Regions from separate parts of the Dactylosporangium sp. NPDC048998 genome, predicted to be linked through region 2. Evidence: riboswitches for the same ligand, from Rfam matches in the RefSeq annotation. Region 2 holds a riboswitch; the other holds the start of a gene.

Region 1 (9,358 bases), 130 kb from region 2:
GCCTGGGCCTGGCGATGCAGCCGCTGATCCTGGCCGTGCAGAACGCCCTCGACCTGCGCGACATGGGCGCGGGCACCTCGGCCGCCACCTTCTTCCGGTCGCTGGGCGGCTCGGTCGGCGTGGCCGCCCTCGGCGCGGTCATGAACAACCAGCTGGCCAAGCAGCTGCACGGCGCCGCCGGCGGCGTGTCGATCAACGCACCGGCGCAGGTCCGGGCGCTGCCCCCGGCGCAGCTGCAGATGGTCGAGCACATCTTCGTCAACGCGCTGCACCCGGTGTTCCTGTCGGCCGCAGTCGTCGCACTGGTCGGCACGCTGATCACGCTCGCGCTGCCGAACAAGGCCCTGCAGGGCGGCGCCCCGGCGCAGGCCCCGCAGGGCGAGGAGGCCGCCGCCGACATGGAGGCGAAGGTCGCGGCGTTCTAGCCGACAATGCGGTAACAATACGAAATTTCGGATAAGTCCGGACGCATCAGCGTCCGGACTTATCTGCGTAAAGAGGGTTACCGGCCGGTAAATACCGGGGTTCCAATGTAGCGGAGCGCACATTAGCGTGCACTGCATGCGCAGCACGATGATGAAGACACCCCTGCTGATCTCCCGCATTCTTCAGCACGGCAGCACCGTCCACGGCGACTCCGAGGTCGCGACCTGGACCGGTGAGGGCGCCCGCCACACCACCTACGCCGAGGTCGGCCGGCAGGCCGCGCGGCTCGCCCACGGCCTGCGCGAGCTGGGCGTCACCGGCGACGAGCGGGTCGGCACGCTGATGTGGAACAACGCCGAGCACCTGGTGGCGTACCTCGCGGTGCCGAGCATGGGCGCCGTCCTGCACACGCTCAACCTCCGGCTGTTCCCCGAGCAGCTGATCTACATCGCCAACCACGCGGAGGACCGGGTCGTCATCGTCGACTCGACGCTGATCCCGCTGCTCGCCGGCGTGCTGCCGCACCTGAGCACGATCAGACACATCGTGGTCGCGGGAGGGGGCGATGTCGCGAAGCTGCAGAAGGACGGCGTCGAGGTGCACCGCTGGGAGGAGCTCCTGCAGGGCAAGCCGGACACGTTCGACTGGCCCGAGGTCGACGAGGACGACGCCGCGGCGCTGTGCTACACCAGCGGTACGACCGGAAACCCCAAGGGCGTCGCCTACTCCCACCGCTCGATCTACCTCCACTCGATGGAGGTGTGCATGGCGGAGAGCTTCGGCCTCGGCCCGCAGGTCCGCGACCTGTGCATCGTCCCGATGTTCCACGCCATGGCCTGGGGCCTGCCCTACGCCGCGCTCATGAGCGGCGCGTCGCTGGTGATGCCGGACCGGTTCCTGCAGGCCGCGCCGCTCGCCCAGATGATCGCCGCCGAGCGCCCGACCTTCGCCGGCGCGGTGCCGACGATCTTCACGGATCTGCTCGCGTACCTCGACGCCAACCCGACCGACACCTCCTCGCTCAAGGAGGTCGTCATCGGCGGCTCGGCCTGCCCGCCGGCGCTCATGCACGCGTACGCGGAGCGGTACGACATCCAGGTCATCCACGCGTGGGGCATGACCGAGATGTCCCCGCTCGGCTCGGTCGCCCGCGCGCCGCACGGGCTGGAGGGCCCCGAGCACTGGGCGTACCGCTACACGCAGGGCCGCCTGCCGGCCGGCGTCGAGGGGCGCATCGTCGGCCCGACCGGCGAGGTCATGCCCAACGACGGCAAGGCGGTCGGCGAGTTGCAGGTGCGCGGCCCGTGGATCACCGCGCAGTACATCGGCGAGGACGGCCCCGACCCGGACAAGTTCGACAACGGCTGGCTGCGCACCGGCGACGTCGGCACGCTCACGCCCAACGGGTACCTCACCCTCACCGACCGCGCCAAGGACGTCATCAAGTCCGGCGGCGAGTGGATCAGCTCGGTCGACCTCGAGAACGCGCTGATGGCCCACCCCGCCGTGCTCGAGGCCTGCGTGGTCGGCGTGCCCGACGACAAGTGGGGCGAGCGCCCGCTGGCCACCGTGGTCCTCCGCGACGGCGCCGCCGCCGACGCCGCCACCCTGCGCGAGTTCCTGTCCGCGAAGGTGGCCCGCTGGCAGCTGCCGGAGCGCTGGTCGTTCATCGAGGCGGTCCCGAAGACCAGCGTCGGCAAGTTCGACAAGAAGCGCGTCCGGGCCGACTATGCGGGCGGGGGCCTGGAGGTGGTACAGATCAACGGGTGATGCAGCGGGTCACAAGACCGGCGAAGATCGCCCTCCTGATCACCGCGGCCCTGTCGGCCTGCGTGATCGCGGCATGCGGCGTGGCCCTGGCACTGCGGGACTGGGTGCCGGGGCTCGCCGGCTGCGCGGACCCCACCCGCCCGCCGAAGACCGCCGTGTTCACGGCGACGGTCCGGATCGAGCAGATGTACCCCCAGCTCAAGCCGATCCGGTCCGTCCACTGGCAGGAACACGAGGCGCGCGCCCGCAGCTGCCCCGAGATCGGCCCGATGGACTACGAGATGAACGGCCTCGCGGTCATCACCCCGGACCGCGCCGCCGAGCTCTCCACGACGGCGGCGTCGGCGGCGCCGCCCCCGGACATCCCGGCGGACCTGCGCCCGTTCGCCCCCGCCGACCCGCACTGGCAGCCCATCGGCCAGGGTCTCCTCCTGGACCGCGAGTCGGCGACCGTCTACTTCACGCGGATTTCTTCGTAGCGGTCTTCTTCGCCGTGGTGGCCTTCTTGGCCGGGGCCGTCTTCTTCGCCGGGGCCGCCTTCTTCGCGGTCGTCTTCTTGATCGGGGTCGGCTTCTGCTCTTCGGCCTCCTCGGCGGCGGGCTCCTCGCCGCGCGCCGCCCGGGCGCGCTCGACCGACGCGCGCAGCGCCGCCATCAGGTCGACCGCGGCGGCCGGGGCCTCCTCGGCCTCCTCCGGCTGGACGACCTCGCGGCCGGCCACCTTCGCGTCGATGACCTCCTGCAGGGCCTCGCGGTAGTTGTCCGTGTAGGAGGACGGGTCGAAGTCGGCGGCCATCGATTCGATGAGGGAGCCGGCCATCGCGAGCTCGGCGGGGCGGGCCGTGACGTCCTCGTCGAGGATGTCGAACTTCGCGGCGCGGACCTCGTCCGGCCACAGCATGGTGTTGAGGACCAGCACGTTGTCCCGCACGCGGAGGGTGGCCAGCTGCTCGCGCTGGCGCAGGGCGACCTTCACGATCGCGATCCGCTCGGTGTTGGTGAGGGCGTCGCGCAGCAGGGCGTAGGGCTTTGCGGCCGTCTGTTCCGGTTCGAGGTAGTACGCCTTGTTGTAGAGGATCGGGTCCACCTGCTCGGTGGGCACGAACTCCAGCACCTCGATCGCCCGGCTGGTGGTCAGGGGCAGGTCGGCGAAGTCGTCGTCGGTGAGGATCACCATCTCGCCGCCGCCCAGGTCGTAGCCCTTGGCGATGTCGTCGTAGGCGACCTCTTCGCCGTCGACGGAGCAGACCCGCTTGTACTTGATCCGCCCGCCGTCGTCCCGGTGCACCTGGTGGAAGCGGATGTCCTTCTCCTCGGTCGCCGAATACAGGCGCACGGCGATCGAGACCAGCCCGAAGGAGACCGCGCCCTTCCAGATCGCGCGCATGGAGATCCCTTTCCGCAGCCTGTGGACCTTGTCCCACCAGAATCGCATCGTTTCGAGCCGGGCGCGAGGAACTCTCAGGCGAACTATCGTGTGGGGATGGCAGGCCCGCCGGCACCGATGCTCGCCTCGAGCGGTGCGCTGCCCTCCGGGCCCGGCTGGGCGTACGAGTTCAAGTGGGACGGCATCCGCGCGATCGCGATTGTCCGCGAGGGCGCCACCAGGCTTTTCGCCCGCAGCGGGGCCGAAGTGACGGCCGCCTATCCCGAGCTCGCGGGCGTCGGGCGCGGCTTGGCCGACTCGGTGCTCGACGGCGAGGTCGTGGCGATGGACGAGGCCGGGCAGCCGTCGTTCCAGGTGCTCGCCGAGCGCATGCACGTGCGTGAGCCCAACCGCGCGGCCCGGCTCGCCGCCACCGTCCCGGTCACCTACCTGGTCTTCGACGCCCTGCGTGCCGAGGGGGAGGAGCTGACCGCCCTGCCGTACCGCATCCGCCGGGAACGCCTGGAGGGCCTCGCGCTGGGGGCCCGCGCGGTCGTGCCCCCGTCGTTCGACGACGGCGCGGCGACCGTGGCCGCCAGCCGGGAGAACCGGCTCGAGGGCGTGGTGGCGAAGCGGGCCGACTCGCTGTACCACCCCGGGATCCGCACCACCGACTGGATCAAGGTGAAGCTCGAGGAGAGCTGCGAGTTCGTGGTCGGCGGCTGGCGGCCGGGCAAGCGCGCGCTGGGCGCGCTGCTGGTCGGCGTCCCCGCGCAGGGTGGCTTGGGTGGCCTCGCCTACCGAGGCCGGGTCGGCGGCGGCATCTCCGGCGCGGCGGAGCGGGCGCTGCTGGCCGCGCTCGGCCCGTTGGAGACGAGCACAAACCCCTTCGGCGCATCGGTACCGCGGGAGGACGCCCGCGGCGCCGTATGGGTCGACCCGCAGCTCGTGGTCGAGGTCAAGTTCGGGCACCGCACGCGCGACGGGCGGCTGCGCTTCCCGCGGTTCCTGCGGATCCGGCCCGACCTGTCGCCCGAGGAGGTGCGCGATGCCTGACCGCCTGCGGGTCGAGGTCGCCGGGCGCCAGCTGGAGATCTCCAACCTCGACAAGGTCCTCTACCCGAGGGCCGGCTTCACCAAGGGCGAGGTCCTCGACTACTACACGCGCATCGCGCCGACGCTGCTGCCGCATCTCGACGGGCGCCCGCTCACCCGCACCCGCTATCCCGACGGCGTCGGCGGCATCAGCTTCTTCGAGAAGAACGCCCCGGCCGGCACCCCGGACTGGGTGCGCACGGTGCGGCTGCCGGTGCCCGGTTCGTCCAGAAACCGCGAGAAGATCGACTTCATCGTGGTCGAGGAGCTGGCGACCGTCGTCTGGCTGGCCAACCTCGCCGCGCTGGAGCTGCACACCCCGCAGTGGCGGGTCGACGAGGACGGCCGGGCGCTCGACCCCGACCAGCTCGTCGTCGACCTCGACCCGGGGCCGCCGGCCGGCCTGCCCGAGTGCTTCGAGGTCGCCCTGCTCATGCGCGAGCGGCTGGCCGCCGACGGGCTGGAGTGCGCGCCGAAGACGTCCGGCAAGAAGGGCATGCAGCTGGTCGTGCCGCTGCCCGGCGACGAGAGCGCGGACGAGATCAGCGGCTACGCGAAGGCGATCGCCGAGGAGCTGGCCGGCCGGCACCCGCGGCTGATCGTGGCGAAGATGGCCAAGCAGCTGCGGCCGGGCAAGGTGTTCATCGACTGGAGCCAGAACAACGCGTTCAAGACCACAGTCACGCCCTACTCACTACGGGCCGGCGAAACCCCGACCGTCAGCGCGCCGCTGGCCTGGGACGAGGTCGAGGCCGGCGAGCTGACCGCCGCCGACCTGACCCCGTCCGTCGTCCTCGACCGGGTCGCGACGCTGGGTGACCTACTGCAGGGCGGCCAGTAGCCGGTCGATGTGCGCCTCGGTGGTACCGAGGCCGAAGCTGGCCCGGATCGCCTGGGCGGGCGGCCGCTCGGCGCCGAGACGGTCGGCGGCCTCGGCCAGCAGGCGGCGGGTGAGCGGGTGGGCGCAGAACAGCCCCGTCCTGACGCCGATGCCGTGATCGCGACCGAGCGTGACGGCGAGCTCGCCCGGGTCGGCCCCGAGGACGGCGAACGACACGATCCCGACCCGCTCGGCGTCGGCCGGGAAGAGCCGCAGCTCCTCGACGTGCGGCAGCCGCGCGAGGCCGTCCCGGAGCCGGTGCAGCAGGGCGTCTTCCCGGTGCTGCGGGTCGACCTGCCGCAGTGACCTCAGCGCCGTCGCGAGCGCGACCGCGCCGACGAGGTTCGGGGTGCCGGCCTCGTGCCGGGCCGGGCCGGTCGCCCAGTGCACCGCGCCGTCGTCGGCCACGTGGGCACTCGCCCCGCCACCGGCCAGGTACGGCTCCGCCGCGTCGAGCCAGTCCGCCCGGCCGGCGAGCACGCCCGCCCCGAACGGCGCGTAGAGCTTGTGGCCCGAGAACGCCGCGTAGTCGGCGCCGAGCCCAGCCAGGCGCGCCGGGGCGTGCGGGGCCAGCTGCGCCGCGTCGACCGCGATGCGGGCGCCGAAGCGGTGCGCGACCTCCGCGAGCCGCGCGACCGGCCAGACCTCGCCGGTCACGTTGCTCGCCGCCGTCACGCTCACGAGCAGGTTCGGACCTTGGATGCCGGGCAGCGATCGCTCCAGCGCCTCGACCGCCTCCTCGGGCGACCTGGGCGCGGCCAGGCGCACGGTGCGGCGCCAGGGCAGCAGGTTGGCGTGGTGCTCACCGCCGAACGTCACGACCGTCGCATCCTCCGGCAGCGCCCGCGCCAGCAGGTTGAACGCGTCCGTGGTGTTGCGCGTGAAGATCACCGTGTCGTCCGAGCCGTGGCCGAGGAGGTCCGCGACGGTCTCTCGGGCCTGCTCGTACTCCCGGGTGCAGCGCTCCGACAGCGCGCCCGCACCGCGGTGCACGCTGCCGTAGTAGGGCAGCAGGTCGGCGACGGCGTCCGCGACGGCCCGCAGGCACGGCGCGGTGGCGGCGATGTCGAGGTTGGCGAAGTCGACGGACCGGCCGTCGCGCAGCTTGACCTCGCCCGGCGACAAGATCGCAGGGGACAGCAACTCGGACACGGGTCACCCTCTCGCTCGCGCTTGCCCGGGCACACCGTGTGCCGGGCCGGGTCATCACCCGGGGCACCCCGCCGCGAACGCGAGGGTTGCCGGCCAGCAAGCCGGGGCTTGTGCGCTGGCACTCATGACCTGACCAGACCGTACCGCAGATAAGGTTGCGTCATGAGCGAACTCCCGCCGGATGGGACGCCGAACTCGCCCTGCTCCGAGCCCCCGTCCTCGGAGACCGGTGCGACCCCGGTCTCCGACGCCGGCCCCTGGGCGGCGCCGGGCAGCGCGCCCCCGGCGGCGGGCGGCGGCTCCTCGGCGCCGAGTGCCGGGCAGTGGGGGCAGGCGGCGCCGCCCCCCGCGCCGACGTCGGGCCCCGCGCCGTGGCAGTCCGCGGCCATCGGGCCGGCGCCGAGCCCGTGGAGCTCGCCGTCCTCGCCATCCTCGCCGTCCTCGCCGTCCTTGGGCCAGCCGATCGTGCCGCAGGCGCCGGCCAGGTCGGCCTCGGGGCCGCCGTTCCCGGGGTCCGGGCCGACCGGCGCGATATCGCCCGGCGGGCCGATGATCCATGCCGGACCGCCTGGGCCGGCTGGACCGCCTGGGCCCTCGCCGTGGCCGTCGGCGCTGCCCGGCGTCGCGGTGCCGAACGTGATCGAGGCAGCCGAGCCCAGCACCGGCCAGCAGGAGTACCCGACCGCCGCCCTCGCCCTGGCCGCCGCGCCGCCCGCCAAGCGCACCGACCGGCGCCGGCTGTGGACGCTCATCGGTGTCATGGGCTTCATCGCCCTCTGCGGCGCGGCCGTGCTCGCCTTCTTCGGCGTCAGCGGCGGCTGGACGGCGCTGCTCGTCGGCGTCGGGTCCGCCATTATCCCGGTCCCGGTCCTCGTGTCCTGCTTCCTCTGGCTGGACCGCTACGAGCCGGAGCCCGTGAAGTACCTCGTCTTCGTCTTCGGCTGGGGCGCCTGCGTGGCCACCGGCGTGGCGCTGGTGGTCAACACCGCCGGCAGCTACTTCGCCGAGAAGGCCGGCCTGTCCGGCGCCCTGGTCGCCGTGCTGCTCGCGCCGCTGATCGAGGAGAGCATGAAGGCCCTCGGCCCGGTGCTGCTCTTCTGGCGCCGCCCGCGCGCCTACTCCGGCATCATCGACGGCATCGTCTACTGCGGGCTGTCGGCGACCGGCTTCGCGATGGTGGAGAACATCCTGTACCTCGGCTTCAAGGGCTACGGCGATTACGCCGAGAAGTCAGGTCCGGCCTCGGGCGCGGCCGCGCTGGTCGGCATCTTCATCGTTCGCATCCTGATGAGCGGGTTCGCGCACCCGCTCTTCACCTCGATGACCGGCATCGGGCTGGGCGTCGCGTCGCGGTCGTCGACGAAGGCGGTGCGGTTCCTGGCGCCGCTGGCCGGCCTGCTGACCGCGATGATGCTGCACGGCTCGTGGAACCTCATGTCGGTCGTCGCAGCCAGCTCGACCAAGCCCTGGGTGCCGCTGCTGTACGGCTACTTCGCGGTGATGATGCCGATCTTCTTGGGCATGGTCGGCTTCGCGCTCTGGCTGCGCGCCAACGAGGGCCGGCTCACCGAGCGCGTGCTGGGCGAGTACGCGCGGGCCGGCTGGTTCTCCCCGCCGGAGGTCGCCGCGCTCGCCACCCTCGGCCGGCGGCTCTCCGCCCGCCGCTGGGCGAAGCGGGTGGCCGGCGACGCCGGCGCGCAGGCGATGCGGGCGTTCCAGTTCGACGCGACGCGGCTGGCGCTGCTGCGCGACGGCCTGCACCGCGGCCTGGACAAGGAGCCGAAGCGGCGGATGCAGACGCTGGCCGAGGAGCGGCAGCTGCTGACCGCGCTGGACGCCTATCGCCAGGTGTTCGTCGGGCGGGATCCGCAGTCGCCGCGGGCGGTGTGGGACGGGGCGCGCTATCACATCACGTTCCCCGATGGCGTGGTGCGCGTGCTCGACGCCCCGCCGACCCCGGTCGTGCCGGTGCCGGTCTCGCTGGCCGTGCCGCCGCCCCCGCCCCCGGCCTACGCCGGCCCGCCGTACTACAGATAGAGGCCGGTCGAGTCGGGCTCCACCCGCCGGGCCGCGACCGCGTGCACGTCGCGCTCGCGCAGCAGCACGTAGTCGCGGCCCTGCAGCTCCACCTCGGAGCGGTCCTCGGGGTCGAACAGCACCCGGTCGCCGGTGACGATGGAGCGCACGTTGGGCCCGACGCCGACCGCGGTCGCCCACGACAGCCGGCGCCCGACCGATGCGGTCGCCGGGATGACGATGCCGGAGACGTGCCGGCGCTCGCCCTCGGGGCCCTCGAGCCGGACGAGGACACGGTCGTGCAGGAGCCGGATCGGCAGTGCGTCCTCCGGTCGGGCGGCAAATGGAGCGTCGGTTGACGCCTGGTAACCGGCGGCGGGTTGTGCTGTCACGCTTGCGACGCTACCGCCTTGGTACGTGCCAACGACGTGCGGCCCGGTCTACCGTGAGGAGTCCTGGCCGGATGGCTGAGCGCGTCAAGGAGGCGATACGTGGGCCGGTTCGACACGGTGCGGGCGAATCTGCGCCGCGCCTATGTCCAGCGAATGGAAGCGGCGAAGGCGGAGCGCGAGGCCGCGGCGTTGGCCGAGGAGGATCCCGAGCCGGAGCCGGAGCTGGCCGAGCTCGAGCGGGAGTTCAGCCACGCGACGACGA
Region 2 (9,358 bases):
GATCATCTCCCGGTAGGCGTAGGCGACCGCCTCCAGCGCGCGGTCGAACGCGTGCGGCGCGCCGGCCTGGAAGGCCATGACGAAGGCCTGACCGGTCGTCGCGTGCACGGCATTGGCCAGCTCGAACGCGGCCCGGTGCAGGCGGGCGATGATCTCCAGGCACACGCCGGCGCGGGTCTGCGGGCCGGCCGCGCGCCACGCCGGCATGCCCTCGGCGAGCGCGGCAAAGGCAAGATCAAGATCCAGGTGGGGGTACCGCACGTCGAGCGCGACGCCGAACGGCGAGCGCTCGGTCGACACCCAGTCGGTGATGCCCGGCTGGTCCTTGAGGGGGAAGTCGGCGCCCAGGTAGGCGCGGAATGCGGCCTCGCCCTCGGCGGCGGCGTGCTCGCCGTAGATCCGGGGGCTCGGCGACTCGGGGTAGTTGGACCAGTACGCACGCTCGGCGATCGCGGTCAGCGCCCGCTCCAGCGTGTCGGCGTGGCTGGCGAACATGGGGTGTGAGTTCTCCATGGCGCCATCCTGCCACCGCCGGGCGGGGCCGCCGACGATCTGACGATTTCCCAGCGGCCGGACAACCCTATTCGGGTGCGGGCCCCTGCCAGTTGGCCCAGAGCTCGACGAAGCGGAAGCCCATGGCCTCGTTGATCGCGATCATGTAGGAGTTCTCCGCGGCGTTGAACGTGTCGATCGTCGTCACCGCAGGCTCGTGCGCGCGCAGGAAGCGCAGGTTCGCCACCTTCGCCACGACGCCCAGCCGGTGCCCGCGGTGCGCGGGGTGCACCAGGGTGATGAGCTGCCAGCCGTGCCAGTCCACGCTCTTCGTCACCCGCAGCGCGGTCCAGGCGACGAGCCGGCCGGTCGCCTCGTGGATCATGCCGGTCTCGTACCGCCGGGAGCCCCACTTCGCGTACACCTCGTGCTGGCGCCGCAGCCGCTCGGCGTCGATCTTCTCCGGCTCGTAGTCGAGCTCCCCCATGGGCGTCTCGGCCAGGAACGAGCTGTCGAGCGCGGCGAGGTCCTCGAGATGCTCGTCCGGCGGCCCGTTGTGCCACTGCACGGCGGAGTAGCCCCCGGACCGGGCCAGGCCGTCGGCGTACAGGCGGTCGATCCCGCCCTCGTCGAGGTCGGCCAGCAGCAGCCGGCGCCGCGCGTCGGTCAGCCCGTTGCTCGCCCCGAACGCCGCGGCGAACCCGGACGGCGCGGGATCCAAGCGGCTGAACCCGAGCAGGCTCGTGCGGCCGGCGGCCCGGGCGATGCCCGCGGCGTGCCGGTACAGCGCGCGGCCAATCCCCCGGCGCCGGTGTGCGGGCCGGACCTGGACCTCGACGTGCGCCTTGTCCAGGTTGTCGTAGCGGGGCAGGTCGACCTGGACGGTTCCGGCCGGCACGTCGCCGTCCAGCGCCAGGAAGACGCGCCGCTCGCCCCACAGCGGCGGGACCACGAAGCTCATGTCGTGCTGGTATCGGCAGTTGTCCGGCAAATCCGGCAGGTCCGCGCGCAGCGCGTCGTTGCCGATCTCGAACACAGCGTCGATCGCCGCCGGGTCATCGGCGCGCACCTCGACGATCTCGAGCGGAGATTGGGCCATACCGCCAGGGTCGCCCGCGACGCGACGCCCCGGCAATCCATTTATGCCGGTGACCGTCCGACGGTCCGGAGAACCAGGGAGAACCAGAAGGTCCGGAAATTGGTCGAGAGGACGCTCGCCAACACCTCCGGTGTTGTGGTCGCGGGCTCCCACCGAGCAATCGGTTAGAGCCTCGCGGCGACACGTCCTCCCGCACCGAGCATCCTGGCGCTCGGGTCTTAAGGCGTCAAGTCCACCACCGAACGTACGGCTCGCCGCCGATTACGCTCGGTGTCGATCACCTCCACCAATCGGACGACCCTTCCCTCGTCCAAGCGTGGAAGCGCTCTCTCAATCTGAACGCTCGGTGATCGAGTAACCCAAAAAAATCATCCGAGCAGGCCGGCCTCCCGCGCCGACTTCAGCGACGGCTTCACCCGATGGGTGGGGCCCACCCGGTCCGCCACCGCATCGAGGGTCTTGAGCCCGTCGCCGGTGTTGAAGATGACCGTCTCGGCGCTGGGATCGAGCCGGCCGGACTCGACGAGCTTCTTGAGCACCGCGGTGGTCACGCCGCCGGCCGTCTCGGCGTAGACGCCGGTGGTGCGGGCCAGCAGCTGGATGCCCGCGCGGATCTCGTCGTCGTCCACGTACTCCATCCAGCCGCCGCTACGGCGCACCGACTCCAGCGCGTAGACGCCGGCGGCCGGGTCGCCGATGTTCAGCGACTTGGCGATGCCGGTCGGCTTGACCGGGGTGATCTCGTCGACGCCGTCGTGCAGCGCCTTCGCGATCGGGTTGCAGCCGGCCGACTGGGCGCCGAAGACCTTCCACGGCGTGTTCGGCACCAGGCCGATCTCGACCAGCTCGGCGAACGCCTTGTCGATCTTCGTGAGCAGCTCGCCGCTGGCCATCGGGATGACCACCTGGGCCGGGATGCGCCAGCCGAGCTGCTCGGCGACCTCGTATCCGAGCGTCTTGGAGCCCTCGGCGTAGAACGGCCGGACGTTGACGTTGACGAACGCGGTGTCCTCGAACTCGTCGGTCTCGGTCAGCTCCGAGCAGAGCCGGTTCACCTCGTCGTAGGAGCCCTCGATGGCGACGACCTCGCCGCCGTACACCGCGGTCATGACGACCTTGCCCGGCTCCAGGTCGGCCGGGATGAACACGGTCGACGGGACGCCGGCCCGGGCCGCGTGCGCGGCGACGGAGTTGGCGAGGTTGCCGGTGGAGGCGCAGGAGTACCGCGTGAAGCCCAGCGCCCGCGCGGCGGTGAGCGCGACGGAGACGACCCGGTCCTTGAACGAGTGCGTGGGGTTGGCCGAGTCGTCCTTGACCCACAGCTGGGCGGTGAAGCCGAGCTCCTTGCCCAGCCCGTCGGCCTTGACCAGCGGGGTGAGCCCCGGGTCGAGCGTCACGCGGGTCTCCGGGTCGACGCCGACCGGCAGCAGCGGCGCGTAGCGCCAGATGTTCTTCGGCCCCGCCTCGATCTGCTCGCGGGTCACCGCCGCCAGCGCCGCGGGGTCGTAGCCCACCTCAAGGGGGCCGAAACACTCGTAACAGGCGTGCTGCGCGGCGAGCGGGAACGTGGCCCCACAGCCCCGGCAGACGAGGTTGCGGGCCGGGGAGTCGGTGAAGACGCTGAGCGTCGAGGTCATGACGGAGGCCTTCCTCTCATCTTTCCCAAGCACACGGGCGTGCACCGGGACGGATTTGGCACCTACCGCGGCCGACCTCAACATCGAGTCGCCGCAGGGGTTGCCGGGGCTTCATCGGGCCGTATCCCTCTGCCCCTCTGGATGAGGTATGCAATTGTGTTCGTGCGCTTCAGACGAGTGTAAGGGGCACCACCGGCGCCCGGGTATGAGTCAAGTCACGACATGGCGCCGACTAGCGTTTCACTCATGCACCCGATCGCGGCCGACTGGTTCTCGCGGCGCACGTCGAGCTGGCGGGACTGGCCCGCCGACGAGCTGCTCGACGCGAAAGGCGATACGAGGGTGAGCGTCGTGCTGCCCGCCCTGGACGAGGAGCCCACGGTCGGCGAGATCGTGACCGGCGTACGGACCCTCGGCCCGCTCGTCGACGAGCTGGTCGTGGTCGACTCCGGCTCGGTCGACCGCACCGCCGAGGTCGCCGCGGCCGCCGGCGCCACGGTCCACCACCGCGACGACATCCTGCCGGCGACGGGCTCCCGCCCGGGCAAGGGCGAGGTGCTGTGGAAGGCGCTGGCGGTCACCAAGGGTGACATCCTGGTGTACGTCGACGCCGACCTCACCGACTTCCGCCCACACTTCGTGACGGGCCTGCTGGGCCCGCTGCTCGGCGACCCGGGCACGCTGATGGTGAAGGCCTTCTACGACCGCCCCCTGCTCGACGTCTCCGCGGCCGGCGGCGGCCGGGTCACCGAGCTCGCCGCCCGCCCGCTGCTCAACGCACACTTCCCGGAGCTGGCCGGCGTGGTACAGCCGCTGGCCGGCGAGTACGCGGCCCGCCGCACGCTGCTGGAGTCGCTGCCGTTCGCCGCCGGCTACGGCGTCGAGACCGGCCTCCTCGTCGACACCTACCGCCGCCACGGTCTGGACGCGGTGGCCCAGGTCGACCTGGGCCAGCGCACCCACGGCCACCAGGACACGGCCGCCCTGGGCCGCATGGCCGCGACGATCGTGCACACGATCAACGCCCGCGTGTCCCCCGGCCACCCGCTCTGGCCGACCCTGACGCAGTTCGAGCGCCATGATTCCGCGGTCGTACCGCGGGTGACGCCGGTCGCCCACCCGGACCGCCCCCCGATGCGCAGCGTCCCCGGCTACTCCCCCGCCTGACCAGGGCCGCGGCCGGACGGTCGCGGTCGCGGGCCGTCCGGCTATCGGTCAGCTCACCACGTCCTTGCGCAGGAAACGCCACCAGGCCAGGGAGAAGAACACGGTGGCGTAGGCCAGCGCGGCTATGCAGCCCTTGACCAGGTCGTCGGTCTGCATGGGGCTGGAGAGCAGGCCCAGCCAGGCGTCGGCGTAGTGGGTGGGGAGCACGGTGCGCAGGTTTCCCAGCGCGGTGATCTGGTCGAGGATGTTCGACAGGATCTGCAGCAGCACCGCGCCGCCGACGGCGCCGAGCGGGGCGTCGGTCGACACCGACAGCAGGAACGCGAGTGAGGCTACGACCAGGAGGGTCACGCAGAGGTACGCGACGATCTCCAGCAGCCGCAGGACGCCCGTGCCCGCCGGAATATCGCCGCCGATCGGGGCGCTCAGCGGTGCCCAGCCGTAGCGCAGCGTCCCGGCCAGCAGCGCCGTGGCCACCAGGGTCAGGATCGCGAGCAGGCTGTACAGCAGCGACACGGCCAGCTTGATGCCGAGCAGGCGGGCCCGCGGCACCGGCATCGCCAGGAGGTACCGCAGGCTCCCCCAGCTCGCCTCGCTGGCCACCGTGTCGCCGCAGAACAGCGCGACCACCACGACCAGCAGGAAGCCCGCCGAGACCAGCAGCGTGAAGAGGGTGAAGTTGGGGCCGCCGGACGTGGCGAGGTCGGACAGGCGGGAAAACTGGCCGCTCTGGCCGCCCTGGTCGTCGTGGTTGCCGTTGTCCAGCTGGAACGCGGTCAGGATGATCAGCGGCAGCAGCACCATGAAGCCCAGCGCCAGCTGGGTGCGCCGGCGGGAGGCCTGCCGGCGGATCTCGGTCCACAGCGAGAGGGTGGCGCCCGGCCGGTAGCCGACCGCGCCCCCGATCACATCCGTACTCACGATCGCTCCCCACTCGCCTTGGTGTCCCCGCCCACGAGGGAGAGGAACGCGTCCTCCAGCCGCCTGCGCGGCGCGACCCGGTCGATGCCGACGCCGGCGCGCACCAGGGCCGCCACCACCTCGGCGCGCGGCGTGCTGTCGATGTCGACGACCAGGCCGCGCCCGCCGGACCAGGCCACCGCGCGCACGCCGGTCAGTTCCTGCAGCACCTTCTCGGCGGCGTCCACGTCGGACACGTCGAGCTGCACGCTCGGCGAGTCGCCGACGATCTCCTCGACCGGCCCGGCCGCGACGACCTCGCCCTTGTGCATGACGACCACGTCGGTGCAGGTCTGCTCCACCTCCGCGAGCAGGTGGCTGGAGACCAGCACGGCGCGGCCGCCGGTGGCGTACCGCCGCAGCACCTTGCGCATCTCCGCGATCTGCGGCGGGTCGAGCCCGTCCGTCGGCTCGTCGAGCACCAGCAGCTCCGGCAGGCCCAGCATGGCCTGCGCGATGGCGAGCCGCTGCTTCATGCCGTGGCTGTACGTGCCCACCCGCCGCTGTACCGCGGTGCCGAGGCCGGCGATGTCGTACGCCTCCTCGAAGTGCGCGTCGGCGGCGGGCCGGCCGGTGGCCCGCCAGAACAGCTCGAGGTTTTGCGCGCCGGTGAGGTGCGGCAGGAAGCCCGGCCCCTCCACCAGCGCCCCGACCCGCGACAGCACCGGCGAGCCGGGCAGCAGCCGGTGCCCGAAGACGAAGATCTCGCCGGACGTCGGGCGGGTGAGGCCCATGAGCACGCGCAGCGACGTGGTCTTGCCGGCGCCGTTCGGGCCGAGCAGGCCGACGACCTGCCCGCGCCGCACGGTGAAGTCCACCTTGGACACCGCGACGAAGTTCTTGTACTCCTTGCGCAGCCCCCGCACCACCAGCGGCGTGTCCACGTGCTCGGCGGCCACGCTGCGGTCGATGCGCCGGCCCCGGCGGCGGGCGATCAGCAGCGCGGCGGCGAGCCCGAGCGCGATGGCGGCGACGAGGCCGGCCAGCACGTACCGCCAGATCACGTCGGGGCTGGCGATCGGCGTCCCGGCGATGGCGGGCAGGGTGATCGCGCCGTCGACCGCGACCGAGTACAAGACCGGGTCCCGCGCCGACCAGTAGCCGGAGTCGGCCGTCGCGACCGTGACCCGCACCCGGCTGCCCGCCTCGAAGCGGTGCACGACCGCGGGCAGGGTGACGGTCACCGGCACCGCGTCGGCGATGTCCTTCGGCAGGCCGGTCAGGTGGACCGGGGCGATCAGCCCGTCCGGGATCGACGGCGCGCCCTTGGCGGGCACGTCGTAGAGCTTCACGAACAGCGTCGCCTCGCCGGTCGGCGACGCCGCCCGGATGCGCACCCTCGGCGCGCCGGCGGCATCGAGCGCGGCGCCGAGCGGCGCGGAGACGAAGTCGGCGTGCTGGCCCGGGATCTCCTGGGAGATGCCGCTGGCGCCGAGCAGGCTCGACAGGCCCGCGATCGGCAGCGACGAGATCGGCGCCGGGTTACCGTTCGGCGGGCTGGCGATCTGCTGGGCCGGGCCCCGCAGGTCGACGGAGCTGCCGGCGCCGTTGAGGCCGGGGTAGGCATCGACCGAGGAGGCGGCGGTGACCAGTCCGCGGCCCTGCGCGTTGAGGCCGGACACGCGCGAGTAGGTGAAGCTGGTGCCGGGCGCCTTGCCGTTGCCCTTGAGGTAGTGGTCGAGCCACTGGCCGGTGAGGTACCGCAGCCGGTCCACCTCGGACTGGGGCCCGGTCCCGCCGTCGTGCCCGCCGGTGAACCACGCCACCCGCACGGGCGTGCCGTTGGCGGCGATGCCGCGCGCGTTGGCGTCGCCCTCGCTCAGCGGGAACAGCGTGTCCACCTGGCCCTGGACGAGCAGCGTCGGCGCCTTGATCTTGTCGAGCACCTGCGACGGCGACGACTTGCGCAGCAGCGCCTCGTCGGCGGGGGTGGCCCGGCCGGTGGTGGCGATGTCGAGGTACGCCTGGCAGATGTCCTTGGCGAAGCGACCGCACTGCGGGTCGTCGGGGTTTTCCGAGGCCCCGAAGAACTGCCCGGCCCACTGCTTCTTGAAGACTCCGCCCGGCAGGAAGACGTTCACCAGGTCGTTCCACGTGATCATCGGTACGATCGCGTCGACCCGGGTGTCCTGCGCGGCGAGCAGCAGCGACAGCGCCCCGCCGTACGAGCCGCCGACCGCCGCGACCCGCGGGTCGGTGCCGTCCTTGCGGATGTCGGGCCGGGCCGCGAGCCAGTCGATGAGCCGCTGGGCGTCCTTGACCTCCCAGTCCGGGCTGTCGACGTGGATCTCGCCGGTCGAGCGGCCGAAGCCCTGCGCGGTCCAGGCGAGCACGGCGTAGCCGAGGTCGGCGAACTGCTCGGCGTCGCCGCGCACGCTCTGCTTCGTGCCGCCGAAGCCGTGGGCCAGCAGTACGGCCGGCACCGGGTCGGTGGCGCTCGCGGACTTGGGCAGGTACAGCGTGGTGTCGAGGGTGACCTCGGCCGAGTCGTCCGGCCCGGTGCGCACCGTGATCAACTGGTCGATGGTGCGGAAGCTCTTCGGCGCGGGCGCGACGGCCCAGCCGACCAGCCCCGCCACGAGCACTACCACGACGGCGCCGGCGATGAGCTGGCGCCGACTGAGGCTCGGCAGGCGAAGTCGCATTGACCAAACGTACGCACCCGATGTTGCGCGCGACGGAAACACTCAGGCCCTTCACAGCAACGGCTACGCTCGTTTTCGTGTCGGCGACCTTGACCCTTACTGCCAGCCTGCGCCCAGCCGCGCTCGACGCCCGCCGCGGGGTCGTCCGCCTGCACCCGGAGGTGATCACCGCGCTCGGCCTGCGCCCCGGCGACCCGATCTCGCTCGCCGGCCGCCGCACGTCGGCCGGGATCGTCGCGGTGGCCGAGCCGGGCGCCAGCCGGGCCCTGCTCTACGCCGACGACCTGGTGCTGGGCAACCTCGGCCTGCGCAACGGCGGGCAGGTCACCGTCGCAGCCGCCCCGCTGCGCGCCGCGCAGACCGTCACCCTGTCCGGCCCCGTCGAGATCATGGCGGTCGTCTCGCCCGAGATGCTGCGGCTGGCCCTGCTCGGCAAGGTCGTCACGGTCGGCGACAACGTGTCGCTGCTGCCGCAGGACGTGTCGCTGGGCACACTGCCCGTGTCCTCGTCGTCGGTACCGACGGCGGTACACATGGTGGACCGCGGCCTGGTCGAGGCGGCTCGGCGCAGCCTGTCCAACACCGTCGGCTACGCCTGGACCAGCGCCCTGTTGACCGTCGTCGCCGCCGACCCGGGCCAGGGCGCGCTGGTCACCATGGACACCACGGTCGGCTGGGAGCACGGCCAGGCCACGCACGCCCCCGGCAGCGTCATGGCCGTGCCCGCGTCGGCCCCGGCCGCGGTAGCCGTGACCACGGCGCCCGCCAGGCCGGCGCCCGTTCTCGACGACCTGCCCGGGTTGCGTGCACAGGCCGAGCAGCTGATCGAGCTGCTGGACCTCGGCTTCCACCACGGCGAGGTGCTGGCCAAGCTGGGCACCTCGGTCTCCCTCGGCGTCCTCGTCACCGGCCCGGCCGGCTCGGGCAAGTCGGCGCTCGTGCACGCCGTCGGCAACGAGGTCGGCGCGCAGGTCATCCCGCTGTGGGCGCCGGAGATCGCCGCGCTGACCAACAACGACGCGGCCGGCCGGCTGCGCCGGGCCGCCGACGAGATGCGCGCCCCGGGCCCGGCGATCCTGCTCATCTCCGACGTCGACGCGCTCGCCCCGCGCGACCAGCCGGGGCCGCTGGCCACGGTCTTCCGTCAGCTCCTCGCCGAGCTGATCCGCGAGGGCGAGGCGGTGGTGTGCACCACGAGCCGCCCCGAGGCGGTCGACCCGGCGCTGCACTCCCCCGAGCTGCTGGCCCACGAGATCTCGCTGCCGCTGCCCGACGCCGCGCTGCGCCGCGAGCAGCTCGCCGTGCTCACCCGGGGCATGCCGCTCGACGACGACGTACGCCTCGACGAGGTCGCCGGC

What was found. Region 2 has a riboswitch for S-adenosylmethionine ahead of thrC (threonine synthase). Riboswitches for the same ligand answer to the same signal wherever they lie in the genome.
Region 1: linked by a shared signal. The riboswitch ahead of ACGFI8_RS06270 (aminotransferase class V-fold PLP-dependent enzyme) and the one ahead of thrC (threonine synthase) in region 2 are both predicted to bind S-adenosylmethionine.

Annotation. Positions count from the first base shown of each region.
Region 1 covers NZ_JBICTV010000002.1:473,401-482,758, reverse strand. The annotation lists gene ACGFI8_RS06300 (MDR family MFS transporter) at 1-425, shown strand, start outside; gene ACGFI8_RS06295 (fatty acid--CoA ligase) at 562-2,196, shown strand; gene ACGFI8_RS06290 (hypothetical protein) at 2,193-2,675, shown strand; gene ACGFI8_RS06285 (Ku protein) at 2,656-3,582, opposite strand; gene ligD (non-homologous end-joining DNA ligase) at 3,679-4,617, shown strand; gene ligD (non-homologous end-joining DNA ligase) at 4,610-5,497, shown strand; gene ACGFI8_RS06270 (aminotransferase class V-fold PLP-dependent enzyme) at 5,477-6,664, opposite strand; SAM riboswitch class IV at 6,701-6,818, opposite strand; gene ACGFI8_RS06265 (hypothetical protein) at 6,811-7,350, opposite strand; gene ACGFI8_RS06260 (PrsW family intramembrane metalloprotease) at 7,325-8,725, shown strand; gene ACGFI8_RS06255 (GroES family chaperonin) at 8,716-9,024, opposite strand; gene ACGFI8_RS06250 (AI-2E family transporter) at 9,196-9,358, shown strand, end outside.
Region 2 covers NZ_JBICTV010000002.1:601,613-610,970, forward strand. The annotation lists gene paaN (phenylacetic acid degradation protein PaaN) at 1-513, opposite strand, end outside; gene ACGFI8_RS06800 (GNAT family N-acetyltransferase) at 581-1,591, opposite strand; gene thrC (threonine synthase) at 1,960-3,228, opposite strand; SAM riboswitch class I at 3,242-3,376, opposite strand; gene ACGFI8_RS06810 (glucosyl-3-phosphoglycerate synthase) at 3,475-4,395, shown strand; gene ACGFI8_RS06815 (ABC transporter permease) at 4,444-5,316, opposite strand; gene ACGFI8_RS06820 (alpha/beta fold hydrolase) at 5,313-8,000, opposite strand; gene ACGFI8_RS06825 (AAA family ATPase) at 8,078-9,358, shown strand, end outside.